One region of the Janthinobacterium sp. HH104 genome, then DNA from elsewhere that is predicted to be linked to it. Evidence: predicted binding sites of a transcription regulator. Region 1 holds the regulator's gene; each other region holds the start of a gene.
The links. The regulator FNR, encoded in region 1, switches genes on or off when oxygen is low (the NO sensors DNR and NnrR bind a similar motif). The targets are predictions, from matches to a motif close to TTGATNNNNATCAA.
Positions count from the first base shown of each region.

Region 2: the regulator FNR is predicted to act here: its motif matches at 1,766-1,779, upstream of cqsA (alpha-hydroxyketone-type quorum-sensing autoinducer synthase).
Region 3: the regulator FNR is predicted to act here: its motif matches at 2,620-2,633, upstream of JAB6_RS01515 (KamA family radical SAM protein).
Region 4: the regulator FNR is predicted to act here: its motif matches at 2,115-2,128, upstream of JAB6_RS05950 (XrtA system polysaccharide chain length determinant).

Region 1 is NZ_LRIB01000033.1:64,222-68,246, forward strand. Features, by position in the region: gene ccoG (cytochrome c oxidase accessory protein CcoG) at 1-1,147, shown strand, start outside; gene JAB6_RS12975 (FixH family protein) at 1,202-1,726, shown strand; gene fnr (fumarate/nitrate reduction transcriptional regulator Fnr) at 1,730-2,488, opposite strand; gene JAB6_RS12985 (response regulator) at 2,728-4,025, shown strand, end outside.
Region 2 is NZ_LRIB01000036.1:34,017-38,041, forward strand. Features, by position in the region: gene JAB6_RS15930 (response regulator) at 1-358, opposite strand, end outside; gene JAB6_RS15935 (HAMP domain-containing sensor histidine kinase) at 362-1,681, opposite strand; gene cqsA (alpha-hydroxyketone-type quorum-sensing autoinducer synthase) at 1,845-3,089, shown strand; gene JAB6_RS15945 (MarR family winged helix-turn-helix transcriptional regulator) at 3,093-3,560, opposite strand; gene JAB6_RS15950 (GIY-YIG nuclease family protein) at 3,618-3,965, opposite strand; gene JAB6_RS15955 (MFS transporter) at 3,978-4,025, opposite strand, start outside.
Region 3 is NZ_LRIB01000013.1:142,228-146,252, reverse strand. Features, by position in the region: gene JAB6_RS01520 (nitrate/nitrite transporter) at 1-1,112, opposite strand, end outside; gene JAB6_RS01515 (KamA family radical SAM protein) at 1,115-2,479, opposite strand; gene JAB6_RS01510 (cache domain-containing protein) at 2,762-3,220, shown strand; gene JAB6_RS01505 (methyl-accepting chemotaxis protein) at 3,289-4,025, shown strand, end outside.
Region 4 is NZ_LRIB01000020.1:108,137-112,161, reverse strand. Features, by position in the region: gene JAB6_RS05955 (XrtA-associated tyrosine autokinase) at 1-426, opposite strand, end outside; gene JAB6_RS05950 (XrtA system polysaccharide chain length determinant) at 443-1,972, opposite strand; gene JAB6_RS05945 (XrtA/PEP-CTERM system exopolysaccharide export protein) at 2,227-2,850, shown strand; gene JAB6_RS05940 (long-chain N-acyl amino acid synthase) at 3,051-3,797, shown strand; gene JAB6_RS05935 (serine protease) at 3,802-4,025, opposite strand, start outside.

The sequences.
Region 1 (4,025 bases):
CCTGCTGATCATCTGTGCGTATTTGTTGTTCCTCGTCACGGCCATTGCCGGGCGGGTGTGGTGCGGGTTCTCTTGCCCGCAAACGGTATACACGGAAATCTTCCTGTGGGTCGAACGCCGCATCGAGGGCACGCGCAGCGCGCGCATGGCCCTCGACAAGCAGGGCCCGTCCGTGCGCAAGGCATTCAAGAAGACGGCCAAGCATGTGGTATGGGGCGCCATCGCCCTGTGGACGGGCTTTACCTTTGTCGGCTACTTCACGCCGATCAAGGAACTGGCGCGCGAGGTGACCACCCTCAATTTCGGTCCCTGGGAATGGTTCTGGGTCTTGTTCTACAGCCTGGCAACCTACGGCAACGCGGGCTGGCTGCGCGAGCAGGTGTGCAAATACATGTGCCCCTACGCGCGCTTCCAGAGCGCCATGTTCGACCAGGACACCCTGATCATCACCTACGATGCCAAGCGCGGCGAACCACGCGGCGCCATGAGCAAGAAGGCCGGCAACAACGACAAGCTGGGCGATTGCATCGACTGCACCCTGTGCGTGCAGGTGTGTCCGACCGGCATCGATATCCGCAACGGCCTGCAGTATGAATGCATCGGCTGCGCCGCCTGCGTCGATGCCTGCAACAGCGTGATGGACAAGGTCGAGCGGCCGCGTGGCCTGATACGCTACAGCACCGACCATGCGATGGAAAACAACTTCAATTCGAAGCAGATACGCCAGCGCGCCATGCGCCCGCGCGTCCTGATCTACACTTCCATCCTGGCCCTGATCATCATCGCCGTATGTACCTCGCTGGCCCTGCGCACGCCCCTGAAAATGGACGTGATCCGCGACCGCGGTTCGATGGGACGCGAAGTGGAAGACGGCATGATCGAAAACGTCTACCGCCTGCAGATCATGAACACGTCCGAGCAAAGCCAGCATTTTAAAATCAGCGCTTCCGGCTTGCCGGGCCTGACCTTGCTGACGCGCGAAGAAGTGACCTTGCAGCCGACGGAAACGCTGGGCTGGCCGATCCGCCTGCGCGTGCCGCACGGCGTGGGCGAGAAGGGCTCGAACAAGATTGCGATCGAATTGCAATCGCTGGACGACCCGTCGCTGCATGTGCGTGAAAGCGCGGTCTTCATCGTGCCGCGTTAATGCAGGAAGGCCGGTCCCCGCATGGGGGCTGGCCGTTTACACAGGAGAAATACCATGTCCGACAGTCTGAAACTGCAGCCTCCCGTTGCACCGTGGTACAAGCACCGCTGGCCATGGCTGCTGATGATCGGTCCCGGCCTGTCCGTGGTCGTCGGCAGCTTCATGGGCTATATCGCGTTTACGCAGCCCGACGCGCTGGTGGTGGGCGATTATTACAAGCAGGGCAAGGCGATCAACCAGGATTTGAAGCGCGACACGATCGCCAGCGACCTGGCGATGGATACGAGCCTGGCGTACGACGTGGCGTCAGCGCGCCTGACCGGTTCCGTGCACAGCTTCGGCAAGGCCTATCAGGGGCCGTTGCAGCTGCACCTGGCGCATGCGACTTTGCCGGAAAAGGATATCAAGCTGCTGGTGCAGCCCGATGCGGCCGGCAATTTCTCGGTCGCGCTGCCGATGCTCGAGCGCAGCCGCTGGCAGGTGCTGGTGGAAAACGACAAGCGCGAGTGGCGCCTGTCCGGCATCTGGACCTGGCCCGTGCAGCGCAGCATCGCGCTGCATGCGGACGAAGAGTTATAAGCCTTACTTGCAGACGTCGGTACCGGCCGTAATGGCTTTCAGCTTGGCTGGTTGCAGGATCTCGATCTCGCGGTTCGAGACGCGCAGCCAGCCTTCCTTCTTGAATTTCGACAATAAACGGCTGACGCTCTCGATGGTCAGGCCCAGGTAGTTGCCGATTTCCTCGCGCGACATGCGCAGCTGGAATTTGCTGCTCGAATAGCCGCGCGCTTCGTAGCGCGACGCCAGGTTGACGATGAAGGCGGCAAAACGCTGCGTCGCCTGCATATTGCCCAGCAACAGCATCACGCTTTGCTCGCGCGTGATTTCCTGGCTCATCATGCGGTGGAAATGCCGCAGCAGGGTCGGCATATTGCCCAGCAATTGTTCCAGGCTGGAAAACGGGATTTCACACACTTCGCTGTCTTCCAGCGCCACCGCATTACAGTGGTGGCGGTCGGCGCTGATGGCGTCCATGCCCAGCAGTTCGCCGGCCATCTGGAAACCCGTCACCTGCTCCTCGCCGCCCGGATTGATCTGGTACGTCTTGAAGTGCCCCAGCCGGATCGCGTACAGGTTCTGGAACGAGTCGCCGATGCGGAACAGCGAGGCGCCGCGCACGATCTTGCGGCGGCGGCCGATGATCTGGTCCAGCCTGTCCATGTCGCCCATATCGAGGCCCATCGGCAGGCACAATTGATGCATGCTGCAGGTCGAGCATCGCGCACGCAACGCTTCCACGGTCACTGTGGGCAAGGTTGGAGTGAGTAGCGCTTCAGTCATGTCGGTACCTTTTAGAAAATGCAACAACAAGTTTACTGCATACAGGGTTGCCGTGTGCCAATTTCACCGCAATTTCGGCGAATAAACGACGTTCCGACTTTAATTATATGGCAACATCGTCAAAAGCCCATGCGGGGAGGGCCATTTGCGCGGCGCCGCTTGCCAACTTGATGTATTGATAGGAAAATTCCTAACAGCATTATCTGCCGCCTGTGCCGCCCGGTACTGAAAAGGAAATCATGAAGCCTCTCGGCATCAAAGCAAAAGTCGCGCTGGCCACCAGCCTGACCTCGATCGCCATGATCGCGCTGGTCACCATGATCCAGGTGCAGCATATGCGCGACGACTTCACGCGAGTACTGCTGAGCCAGCAGTCGTCCCTGATCAGCCGCACCGCTGCCGAGCTCGACGACAAGCTGGGCATGCTGCTGCAGATCGTCACCCTGACGGCCAGGCAGCAGCCGCCGGAATTGATGGCCCAGCCGGCCCAATTGCGCGAATACTATTCGCGCCGCTCGATGCTGGTGCTGTTCGACGACGTGCTGGTGCTCGATGCACATGGCGCCGTCGTGGCCGACATGCCGGAAGTGGCGGGGCGCGCCGGCATCAACGTTGCCGAGCGCGAGTATTTCCAGACCGTGCTGCGCACGCGCCAGCCCATGATCACCGAGCCGATGCTCGGCAAGTCGAGCGGCATGCCCATCGTGCAGATGGTGGCGCCCGTGCTGGCCGCCGATGGCCAGGTGGCCGGCGTGGTGATCGGCGTGCTGCGCCTGTACAAGGACAACCTGCTGGGGCGTCTGCGCTCGGAAAAGATCGGCAAGAGCGGCTATTACTTCATCCTCACGCGCGGCGCCGTGCCGCGCTACGTGCTGCATCCCGATACCAGCCGCTTGCTGCAGCCGCGCCAGCCGAACGCCAACCTGACGACGACCCAGCTGCTGAAGGAAGATGGCGAAGGCAGCATGGTCAGCACGAACAGCCGCGGCATCACGGCCGTCAACAGCTTCAAGCGTTTGAAATCGGTGAACTGGCTGCTGGCTACCTCGCTGCCCGTCGCGGACGCCTTCGAACCGTTCGATGGCGTGCTGTACCGGCTGGTGCTGTGGAGCATCCTCGCTTCGCTGCTAGCCGCATTTGTTCTGGGCTGGGTCACCGTGCGCCTGCTGTCGCCGCTGGTGCGCCTGCGCGACACCCTGCTGGCCCTGCGTACCAGCGGCAGCCGTTTCACCCCCGTGCCGGTGCAGCAGCGCGACGAGATCGGCGAACTGACGGAGGCGTTCAACGGCCTGATGAGCGAGCGCGACCGCCTGCAGCAGGAACTCGAATCGCGCGCGGCGGAACTGGAGCAGGAACGCGACCGGGCCGAGGCCGCCAACCGCGCGAAGAGCGATTTCGTGGCCAACATGAGCCATGAAATCCGCACGCCCCTCAATGCCGTGCTGGGCATGGTGTATTTGCTGGGCAATACCAAGCTCGATACGGAACAGCGCAAGTATCTGACCATGGTGCGCGTGGCGGGCCAGTCGCTGCTGGG
Region 2 (4,025 bases), on a different contig from region 1:
GCAGGTCGCGCACGGCCTCGCAAAATTCCAGGCCATTCATCTGCGGCATCGAATAATCGACCACCAGCACGGAGGGCACGGCAAAGCGCTGCGCCTGGCCGCTGATGCGCCAGATGCGTTCGATATCGAGCGCCACGTTGCATTGGTCGGGCGGCAGGTTTTGCGTGTCGAAGTTCACGTGCAGCGGCGTTTCGCCCGGTTGCGCGCTCTGGCGCAGCCAGTGCAGGGCGCTGCTGGTGTCGTGGAAAGTCTTGCGCGCCAGGCCGGGATCGAGCTGGAACGCCAGGCTTTTCAGGAAGGAATCGCTGTCGTCGATCAGTACGGTCAGGGTCGGATGGGTGTAGACGGGCAGTTGCATGCGTCACCTCGCGCGGTGGATGGATGGAAAACGGTTGTGCGTGGGCACGGGCAGGGGTTGGGGAAATTCCAGTACGAAGATGGCGTAGGCGCCTTCGCGCGCGACGCAGCGGATGCGCGCTTGCCAGGCTTGCATGATTTGCCGGCACAGGGCCAGGCCGATGCCGCTGCCGTTGTGCGAGGGATACGAATAGAAGCGGTCGAAGATCAGCGGCAGGCGGCTGGTGGCGATGCCGCAGCCCGTGTCGATGAACAGCAGGCGCGGCACGGGATGGGCGCCATCGATGATGATGCGCACGCGGCCCTTGCCCGCGCGGTGGATGCTTTTCAAGGCATTGCGCAGCAGGTTGAGCAGGATCACCACGCACAGTTCCGACTGGCCGGGAAACGTGAAATCGGCGCGTACGTCGATCTTGACGATGTCGCGCTGGGCCGTGCTGGTAAACGGATAGCGGCGCAGCACGGCCGCCACGCTGTCGTGCATGGCCACCGCTTCGTTCGCCTCGAGCTTGCGGTTGACGGCGCTGGCGCTGAGCAGGAACAGATCGATCATGTGGTGCATATGGCGCACTTCGAACTGGATGCGCGCCAGCGCTTCCAGGCTGGCCGCGTCGGGTGGCTGGTCTTGCAGGTTTTGCTGTAGCCCGCGCTGCAGCCCGCGCACGTTCGCCTCGACGCTGACGAGGGGCGTGCGCAATTCGTGCGCCACGCTGCCCAGGCCAGCCGCCAGCCCGGCCAGTTTCTCTTGTGCGCCCACGTTGCGCCCCACTTTGACCACGGACAGCACGGCAATCGTGAACCAGTGCACGGGCAATTGCTGCAAGACGTCGCCGCTGAGCAGGAAGGCGGGATCGCCGGCCACGGCAAACGCCAGGCAGGCCAGCAGGGTGCCGCTCAGGTAAGCGAGTATGGCGATGCGCGTATCGAAGTGAAACAGCACGACCAGCGCCACCAGCAGCGAATGCACCCACATGGTCGAGGCATGGTTCATCAGGAACATGTACGTGAAGAAAAACGGCAGTTCGAAGGTCAGCCCCAGGAACAGGTAGACGCTGAACCAGGTATTGCTGAAGCGGTCGGGCCATAGCGCGGGCAGGAACAGCAGCGCCGCCACGATGCGCAGCAGCGGCGATTCATATTCCTGCGGAAAAAAATAATGCCACAGCGCGTAGTACAGGGGCATGCCCAGCGCACCGATGAGCGCCAGCTTACGCACCTGTGCGCGCCGCACAGGTGTGTGTTCGATGGCGTCGTGGAAATGCAGGAAAGGCTGGAGCAGCTTGCCTTGCCATCGTTTTCCGGAAGGGGACTGCGCATGCTTCATGATCAGGGGGCGCGTTCGTTGAGGCGTGTCAATGCAACATGATCGGCGGGTTCCCTCTGTATCAGCAGGATATCGGCATAACTGTTGAGCTGTATCAAACTCTTGCCCGATGGCTCGCGCATGTTGGATGCGGTAGTTCCCTCGCAACCAATCAGGAGTTCCTATGTTAAACGCCATTTCCCCCCTGTCTTCCCGCGCCATCCACGCCGAACAACGGATGCCCGCCTTCGTGCGCGCACGCATGGATGAACATTACGTCGAGCGCATCGAGAAGCTGCTTGGCGGCCAGCATTTGCACGAATGGCAAGCCATGCCGGCCAGTGCGGTCATGCTGGCAGGTAATGATTACCTGAACATCGCCGGCGAGGCGGCGCTGCTGGCGGCCCAGGCGCGCGTCTTGCAGGGCGGGGGCGCCATGCTGATGTCGTCCGTCTTCCTGCAGGAAGGCAGCCGCCAGCACCGGCTGGAACAAAAATTCGCGGACTATCTGGGCAGCGAAGCGTGCGTGCTGGCGCAGTCGGGCTGGGCCGCCAATGTGGGCTTGCTGCAAAGCCTGGCCGGGCCCGGCATCCCCGTGTACCTCGATATGCAGGCGCACGCTTCGCTGTGGGAGGGCGTGCAATCGGCGCAAGCCGTGCCTGTTGCTTTTCTGCACAACGATGGCACCCACCTGCAGCGCCAGATCGACAAGCATGGCCCCGGCATCATCATCGTTGATGCGCTGTACAGCACGAATGGCAGCGTGGCGCCGCTGCTGGAGATGGTGGAAATCGCCGAGCGCAGCGGCAGCATGCTGATCGTCGACGAGTCGCACTCGCTGGGCACGCATGGCCCGCAGGGCGCGGGGCTGGTGGTGGAGCTGGGCCTGGCCGAGCGCGTGCATTTCCGCACGGCGTCGCTGGCCAAGGCGTTTGCGGGCCGGGCCGGGCTGATTACCTGTTCGGCCCGCTTCAAGGGATATTTTTTGTCCGCTTCGCGGCCCGCCATCTTCAGCTCCTGCCTGCTCGAGCACGAGCTGGCGTGGTTCGATGCGGCGCTCGATTTCATCCGCGCCGCCGATGGCCGCCGCGCCGCGCTGCACAGCCACAGCGTGCAGTTGCGCCAGGGGCTGATGGATCTTGGCTACAACGTCAGCGACGGCACCGAGCAGATCATCGCGCTGGAAGCGGGCAGCGAGCCCGATACCCTGATCCTGCGCAAGGCGCTGGAACGGCATGGCATCTACGGCGCCGTCTTCTGCGCGCCGGCCACGCCGAAGAACCGCTCGCTGGTGCGCCTGACCCTGAATGCGGGCTTGCGCGAGGACGAGTGCGCCAGGGTGCTGGCCGCCTGCGCCGCCATCCGCGACGAGACGGGCATGGCGCGCTGGCCATCGACGCGGCGCCTGCGCAAGCTGGCGCTGGTGTAGATATCAGACTTGGCCGGGCTGGTTGCCGGCAATGCCGTTCAATAGCAGGGACAGGGGCGCCAGCTGTTCCGCGCTGGCATTGCCCAGCAATTCCTGGCCCAGCGCCTGCGCCGTCGTATTCGCGTGCGCCAGCAATGCCAGTCCTGCGGCCGTGATGGCGGCGTAGCCGACGCGGGCATCGCGCGCATCGGCCTGGCGCGCCACCAGACCGATTTTTTCCAGCGGCATCAGCGAGCGCGTGATGCCGGACGCCGTCAGCGCCAGACGCTCGGCCAGGTCGATGCGGCGCAGGCGTCCGCCGGGCGCCCGCTGCAAGTGGTACAGCAATTGATAATCGCCAAAGCTCAAGCCGTGCAGATTGCCCAGGGTGCTGTCGAAGCGGCGCACGAGCATGGCCTGGGCGCGCGCCAGGCGCAGGCAAAAGTCCAGCGCGCTGCCGCCGTCCGGCGGCGGGGGAGTGAGATCGGTCATGACATCCTTTTCATTTGCTGCGCAGTGCGTGAGTGCGCAAGTGTAAAGCATGGCCGCTCAATAGCGTGATTGCCCCTGCTCCAGCAGCTGCGCCTGGTGCAGCGCCAGCAGGGCGTCCAGTTCTGCGTCCGCGTCGAAACCGGGATCGGCCGATGGCTTGACGGTGTCGATGATGTCGAAGCGGAAAGCCGCTTCGCCGTCGCGCCGCCAGTCCGCCTGCAGGTGCGCATTGCGGTGCGAGCCCAGCGCGAGTTCGAAGCGGTGGCGGTTCAGCGCGCCGGGCGCATTGCGGCTGCGTTCGAGCAGGGTGCGGCCGCTGGGCAGGTGGCGCAGCGCGATGATGCCCAGCGCGGGTGCTTGTTGCCGGTAAGCTGCTTTCAAGGCAGCTTGCTGTGTTTTATCCATGGTGAGACGTCCTCAAGCTTGGGTGATGTAATCGGTGCTTGCGATGCGCGCAATATCCGT
Region 3 (4,025 bases), on a different contig from region 1:
CCGAGGATCAAGCCAAAGCCCGCCTGCACCAGGAAGGCGCCCGTGAAAATGAGCAAATTCAGGCAGGTGGCCGCCCTGCCCGTCAAGCTGGCCGGCATGCTTTGCGCGACGATCGCATACTCGAGCCCTGTCACCGTGCCCAGCAAGGTAAACAGCACGGACAGCAAAGGCAGGCTGGGCACCATATTGCTGGCCATCGCCACTTGCACGCCGACAAACAGGACGATGCCGGCGCCCGCCACCTGCATTGGTTCAATCGCGCGCCGCCCCGCCCACTCCGTCAGCATGCCCATGCCGATGGCGCCGAAGATGACGGCCGCCATGCCCAGGTACAACAAATACGCGACGTTATCGTCGGACAAGCCGCCCACGTCGGCCAGCCAGCGGCCTATCCACAAGCCCTGCACGCCAAAGAACACAGTGTGCGGCAGCAGGATCAGCGCGATGGTGCGGCGAAAGCCGGGATCGCGGTACACGCTCCAGACACTGACCTTGCTCACCTTGCTCGTGCCAGCGGCAGGCGCGGGCATGGCTGGCGACAGCAGGCGGATCAGCAAGCCGATGGCCAGTGCCGCCAGCGCCAGGCCCAGGAAGACGCCGCGCCAGTCCGTGTAGTGCAGCGCCAGCTTGACGGGCATGGTGGCCGTGGCAGCACCGAGGCCACCCACAGCGATCAGATAGCCATGCACGGACGGCAGGCGCGATGGCGCGATGGCGCACGAGACCGCTTTCACGGCGGCCATGAAACAGCCGCCCAGCCCCGCGCCCATCAAGGCACGCGCCCACATCAGCTCGGCAAAGCTGTGACCCCGGCTGAACAGCCACACGCCCAAGGCCGCCAGCGCCAGCAGCCACAGTTGCACCGCGCGGGGACCGTAGCGGTCGAGCGCCATACCGATCGGCAGTTGCACGAGCGCAAAGGCGAGAAAAAAAGCGCTGGTCAGCAGGCCCAGCTGGGCTGGTGTCAGGGCGATGGCGCCCAGCAACTCGGCCGTCAGCACGGCATTGACGCCGCGCAGCAGACACGACAGGTAATGCCCGAGCGCGAACGGCAGGAACACCAGGCAAAACACGGCCACGCCGGAGCGGGCAGGCGCAACGGCCGCGTGCATGCTCAGGCGGCCTGTGCCAGGCGGATGATTTTATGCGGCAACTGCGGCACGGGCTCATCCATTTCAAAGAAAAACTTGTCGTGGCCAAATGCGGGTTTCAAATGGTCCAGCCACGTCGCTTCCGCGTCGAACTTGGCATAAAACGGCCGGCGCACCCAGTCCGGGTTACGTGCCTGCAAAAATTGCAGGGCAAACAGTTTTTCGCCATTGATGGTGACGATGCCGTCGATGACGACCTTGCCGGGGAAGGCGCTCATGGACGGTCCGCGCACCGTGCGCGACAGGCCCGACACCATCTGGTAGGCGGCCTGGAAAATCTCGTGCGCCTTTGCCAAGGGCAACTCGAAATAGCCGCGCGGACCCGTGTCCCGTTCGACAAACATGTAATACGGAATCGCCCCCAGACGCGTGCCCGTCTGCCACAGCTCGGCCCAGCTTGCCGGGTCTTCATTGATGTGACGGATCAGCGGCCCCTGCATGCGCAAGGTGGCGCCCGTGGAGACGATGCGTTTTACGGCTTGCTGGGCAATGTTCTGGCGCAACTCGACGGCATGGCTGTAATGGCCCATCACGGCCAGGTTCTTGCCCGCCTTGACGATGCGCTCGAACAGGCGCATCAACTCATCCGCATCGCGGTCCGATACAAAACGCTGCGGCCAATACGCCACCGCCTTGGTGCCGATGCGAATGTTCTGGATGTGTTCCAGGCCCGGCGCCAGCAGCGGCTCCAGGTAGGCGGCCAGTTGCCGCGTGTTCATGATCATCGGGTCGCCGCCCGTGATCAGCACGTCCGTCACTTCCGGATGCAGTTTCAGGTAAGCAACCAGCTCATGCGACTCGCGCGCATCGAACTTCATGTCGTCCATGCCGACGAACTGGGGCCAGCGGAAGCAGAAAGTGCAATACGCGTGGCAGGTCTGCCCCGCGCTGGGGAAGAACAGCACCGTTTGTGCATATTTATGCTGCAGGCCGCGCACGGGCGCATCGTTAACCCGGGGCACGTTATGCGTCATCTGCCCGGCAGGATGAGGATTCATGCCCAGGCGCAAGCCATGCACATAGGCATCAATGGCCGCCTTGTCGCGCTGCACCAGCACCAAGTCGCGCAGGTGCGCGTACTGCTCGGGTGGCAGCATGTCGCGGTGGGGGAAGACGAGGCGGTAGATGGGGTCGTCAGGGATGTTGTTCCAGTCGATCAGTTGATCAAGCACATATTCATTGGTGCGAAATGGCAAGACGTGCGACACCACTTGCACGGCTTCGCGCTGCTCTTCCGGCAGCCATTCCCACTGCCGCGCCTGCTGAATGGTTTGCCGCGTATACGGCTTGAACTTGGGTGAAAACGGCTCGGTAATGAGTGCGGACACGATCGGCTCCTTGCCTGTAAATAGCGATAACTTTTATGAAATTGACCGTATATCGGCCAATCCCAGCCTTTTTCTCCCGCATGCCAGATCACCCAGGCATGCTGCAAAAGTCATCATAATTCTTGCCATTCGGAACCAAATTGCTGCATATCAACAAGCCGTCGAGACGTTGCATGCTGCCTACAAGCAACACCTTAGTTTGTTCCAACGCAAGCTGAGACGAACTTCGGCGACGTAAATTACGTCTTGGCAACACTTCCCTCGATATCACAAGGAGCTTTCATGAAACGCTTATTCACGGGCAGCCTGCTGTGCCTGGCATTTGCCGGCGGCAGCGTCAGTGCCGCGGTCGAACCAACGGAAAAAGATGCGATCGCCATGGCCGAACGGGGCGCCGCCTTCATGAAGGCGCATGGCAAGGAAGAAATGATGAAGAAAATCACGGCGAAAGACCCGGACTTCGTGCAGGGCTCGCTATATGTGGACATGCGCGACATCAAGACGGGCATCGTGCTGGCCCACCCCATCAATCCTTCCATCGTGGGCAAGGATTTGACGGATGTGCCCGATGCGAACGGCAAGAAATATCGCCGTGAAATCATTGAACTGGCACAAAAGCAGGGCAAGGGCTGGGTCGATTACCAGTACAAGAATCCCGTCAGCGGCAAGATCGAGCCGAAGACCACCTACATTCTGCGCGTCAACGATGTGGTGCTGGAAGCGGGCATCTACAAAAAATAAGACGGGGGCGGCGCGCACGCACGCCGTGCGCCGCCTGCGGTTGGAACAGCCATCGCCAGGAGTCAAGCATGCTCAATCAATTACGCATCGGACCAAAATTATTGCTGGCGCCCACCCTGGTCTTGCTGCTGCTGATACTCAGCTCGAGCGGCGCCTGGTATGGCATGGTGCGGCAAAATGCCTCGTTGGAAAACATGGTGCGGGTACGCATCACGCATTTGAAGGCGGCCGCCGACGTACTAGGAGAGGCCAAGCAGGTGCACGGCAATATGTACCAGTTGCTGTCGTGGACGAATGGCAGCTTTGCCAAGGCCCGCCTCGATACATTGGAGCAACAGATCAAGGCGCGCCACGCGGCCATCGGCGCCCAGCTGGCCACGCTGCGCGCCACGGCCACGGGTGCCGAGCGCGCCCTGGTCGATGCGGCCATCACGGCGCTGGCCGGCTATCGCAAGGCCGTGCTGGAAACCATGGAAATGGCGCAGATGGACCAGTCGATCGCCACCAATTCCATGCTCAAGGCGGAAACCCAATTCGTCCAGCTCAACACCCAGCTGGCGCAACTGTCGGCCCTGGAAACAAGCCTCAGCAGCGAGGCCCATGCGACGGCCAGCGCCGAGTTCCGCAGCCTGGGCTGGAGCTTGCTGCTGACGGTGCTGCTGTCGATCCTTGTTTCCATCGTCGTGACCATGCTGGTGCGGCGCGCCATGCTGGCGGAAATCCGCGGCATTGCCGACGCCGTGCAAGACCTGGCGGCGGGCAAGCTGATGGCGGGCGCGCCCAAGCAGGGCAATGACGAAATCGC
Region 4 (4,025 bases), on a different contig from region 1:
CTCCGGCGGCAGGCCCAGCACCTTCAGCACGGACGGGCGCGCCACATCGGCATCGACCAGCAGTACCGTGATATCGAGTTCCATGGCGATGCTCATGGCCAGGTTGACGGCGCAGTAGGTCTTGCCTTCGCCCGGCATGGCGCTGGTGACGACGATCAGGTTGCCGTGGCGGATGGCGTCGCTGCCGCTGGGGCGCGCCTGGCGCAGCAGCGGGCGCTTGATGATGCGGAAATCCTCGGCCACGGCGCTGCGCCCGCCATCGTGCGTGAGCATGCCTTGCTCGGCCAGCCGGGCCAGGTTCAGGGCGCGGTAGCGGGGCGACCGGCTTGCATCCGCGCCATCCGTACCGTTCACTGTATAAGGCACGCTGGCCTCGGCCACGCCGAGGATCGTGGGTTCGTGCTTGCCGCTGTCCTTGCTGCTCATCGTCGCTCCCTTGGATCTAGAATTTCAGCAGCGCGGCCGTCATGACCCCGCCGTACAGGACGAACAGGCTGCCCAGGCAGGCGCCGAAGCCATAGCGGGCGCGGCGGCGGCGTACCTGCTGCAGCGGCGTCCAGTTCATCGATACCGTGCCCAGCACGTTCAAGCCTGTGGCATCGCGCAGTTCGGAGGGGCTGAGGAAGGTGGGGCGCACCTGGCTGATGAGCAAGGCCGTGGCGACGCCGGCCACCAGGGCCGCGCCCAGCGCCGCGCTGAACAGCAGCGGGCGGTTCGGGCCGACGGGCGCATATTGCACCGTGGGCGGGTCGATGATCTTGAAGGCCATCATGTCGGTGGTGGAACTGAGTTCGCCCGACAGCTTGGCCGCTTCGCGCCGGCCGATCAGCTTTTCATAGTTTTCCTTGTTGATGATGTAGTCGCGGTTGAGCTGCGCCAGCTGCGATTCCACCTCGGGCACGGCATTGCTTTGTGCCAGCAGGCGCTCGTTGCGCGCGCTGTATTCCTGCACGCGGGCGCGGATGGCGGCCACCTTGGCGTCCGCATCCGTCAGCGCCACCTTCAGCTGCTGCAGCATGGGGCTGTAGTTCTTGCCCGGGTCGCCGGACGCCGCTTTCAGCTTGTTTTCCTCGATCTTGCGTTCTTCCAGCTGGGCCACCAGGCGCTTCGAGGCGATGATGTCGGGATGCAGTTCGGTAAATTGCATGCGCAGGCTGTCGAGGTTCTTGTTGATCGAGGCGATGCGCTCGTCGAGCTCGGGATTCGTGATGGCCGACGCGCTGGGCTCCAGGTCGAGCACGGGCTCGTCGCCCTCGATCTGGCTCTGGATGGCCTTGCGTGCCTGTTCCGCCTCGACCAGTTCCAGTTTGGCATTGTTCAGGCTATCGGACGACATCAGCAGCTGGCTGCCATAGTCGATGCCCTGGCGCGGCAGCAGCAGGTTGTTGCGGATCTTGAATTCCTTCACCAGGTTTTCCGCCGCGCTCAGCTTGTCCTCGTAATTCTTGATCTGCTCGTCGATGAACTGCACCGCCTTTTGCGAATCGCCTTTCTTTCCCTGGAAGCTGCCTTCGACAAAGATGGTCAGCAGGCTTTGCACGACGTCGCGCACGAGCTTAGGGTCGCGTCCGCTGTAGCTGATGGTGTAGATGTCATACGCGTTGGTGCCCGTGATCTTGATGCGGCTCATCAAGTTGTCCAGCTGGGCTTCGTGCTCGCGCACGGTCTTCGAGTCCAGGTCGAGGTCGACCATGCGCATGACGCGCTCCACGTTCGGGCGGCTGAGCAGGGTGCGGCTCATGATGGCCACCTGCTGTTCCGTGTTCGGCACGCTGGTCATGCCGGCCATCAACGGCTTGAGGATAGTTTGCGTATCGACAAACACGCGCGCCGACGTCTGGTAATCGTCGGGCAGGGTGATCACCTTGATGAAGCCGCCGATGGCCACCAGCCACGCCACCAGCACCGCATGCCAGCGGTACTTCCAGATGCCTTTCAAGCCGGAAAGCAGTTGCTGTATCAATTCTTCCATGTCGCTTCCTTCAGGTAACGGTGCTGCCCGGTAGATGGGTTGGCGGCGCGGACAACGACGGCGTCTTGCAAGAAATACTTGCTTGTTGAGTAAGCAAAGTATAGGGCGGCTGTGGAGCAAGATTTCCGAAGATGATTGCTTCTTGATACGCCTCAAGGTTCACTTGCCGGGTTTTAATAATCATAGGAAGTTCGCGGCCCAGGCTGGTTCTGCGGGGCCGGCCATGGACGCGCATCGACTCGAAGAGGCTCCGCATGAATCCATTTCGCCGTGCATTTGTCTGCAACACGCTGGTCCTGGCGGGCGCCGCCAGCCTGCTGGGCGCCTGCCGCACGCGCCATCCGCTGGCGCCTTCCGACGACAGCGCCCCCATGCACGATTACCTGATCGGCCCGGGCGACTCCGTCAACATCATCGTCTGGCGCAATCCGGAAGTGTCGCTGACGGTGGCCGTGCGGCCGGACGGCAAGATCACCACGCCGCTGGTCGAGGATTTGCCCGCCAGCGGCAAGACATCGACCCAGCTGGCGCGCGATATCGAGCAAGCCTTGAGCAAGTTCATCCAGCAGCCCGTGGTGACGGTCATCGTCACGAACTTCTCGGGGCCATATGGCGAGCAGATCCGCGTCATCGGCGAGGCGGCCAAGCCGCAGGCGCTGCCGTACCGGCTGGGCATGTCGCTGATGGACGTGCTCATCGCCGTCGGCGGCATCACCGACTTCGCGGCCGGCAACAAGGCCAGCATCATCCGGGTACGCGAAGGCAACCAGCAGCAGCTGCGGGTGCGGCTCGACGATTTGCTGAAGGAAGGCGATATTTCCGCCAACGTCATGATGCGGCCGGGCGACGTGTTATTGATACCGGAAAGCTTTTTTTAACAGCAAGCTCGTCAATATCAAAACAGCAATTATATTTGCCATTTTGTACTTATAGACAAATTTCATCGTGTTATTTTGCTATCCAAAGGCAAATTTCTTCTGTTTTTTTAGCTATTGCTGGGAACTTCTCTAGTTTTTCTCTTGTCACAAGGCATTGGCTTCAGTCCGTCTCGACGGCTGCCGATGAACGTGAGGACAAGATGAGCTTTGAAGATGAACCCATAATTTCCTTCGACACGCCAGGCAACTTCAGTGACCTGGTGGTGGGCGAGGGGCAGATCGACCCGGCCATGGAGCACGAGCTCGACCTGCAGCGCTTTCATATCCGCATGGCCAATTCGCGTGGCCGGCGCGAAGCGGCCAGTTTGCTGATCCGCAAGATGTACGGCTGGCGCGGCTATGCCGTCGATCCTTGCACGGCGCATGCGCTGAATAAAATCACGCTGTTTGCGGAAACGGCCGGCACCACCGTCGGCACCATGACCTTGTGCCTCGATAACGACGAGACGGGCTTGCCCGCCGATGAAAACTTCCGCGACAAGCTCGACGTCCTGCGCGAGCAAGGCCGGCGCCTGTGCGAACCGTCGCGCCTGGCCATCGACAAGGGCGTGAGCAAGCGCGTGTTTGCGGCGCTGATTCATATTTCTTATATCTATGCTCACAATATTCACGGCTTTACGGATTACGTGATCGAAGTCAACCCGCGCCATGTGGTGTTTTACAAGCGCATGCTGGGTTTCCAGGACTTCGGCGGCGAGCGCGAGTGCACGCGCGTGGGGGCGCCGGCCGTGCTGCTACGGCTGGACCTCGATTACATGGGGGCCCAGATCCGTAAATTCGGTGGCCTGATGGAACAGCATGGGGGTGAACGGTCGTTTTACCCCTTTTTTTTTCCGACATGGGATGAGCCCGGTATTACTGACCGGTTGAGGCAGGGGCGCAACTGACGATTCATTTATTCTTCAGCAAGATCGCCTGCATGTGGCTGCTTGGAATCGCGTACGTGATGCCGCTGGGCGCGCTGATGGCTGCCTCTTTGAGGCCCTTGACGTACACCATGTTGACGATGCCGTAGACGAGACCGGTCTCGGGATCGAACAAGGGGCTGCCGCTGCTGCCCGGATACGCCGTCGCGTCTAGCTGGAACACGGTGTACGGCGCCTTTTGCAGCTGCG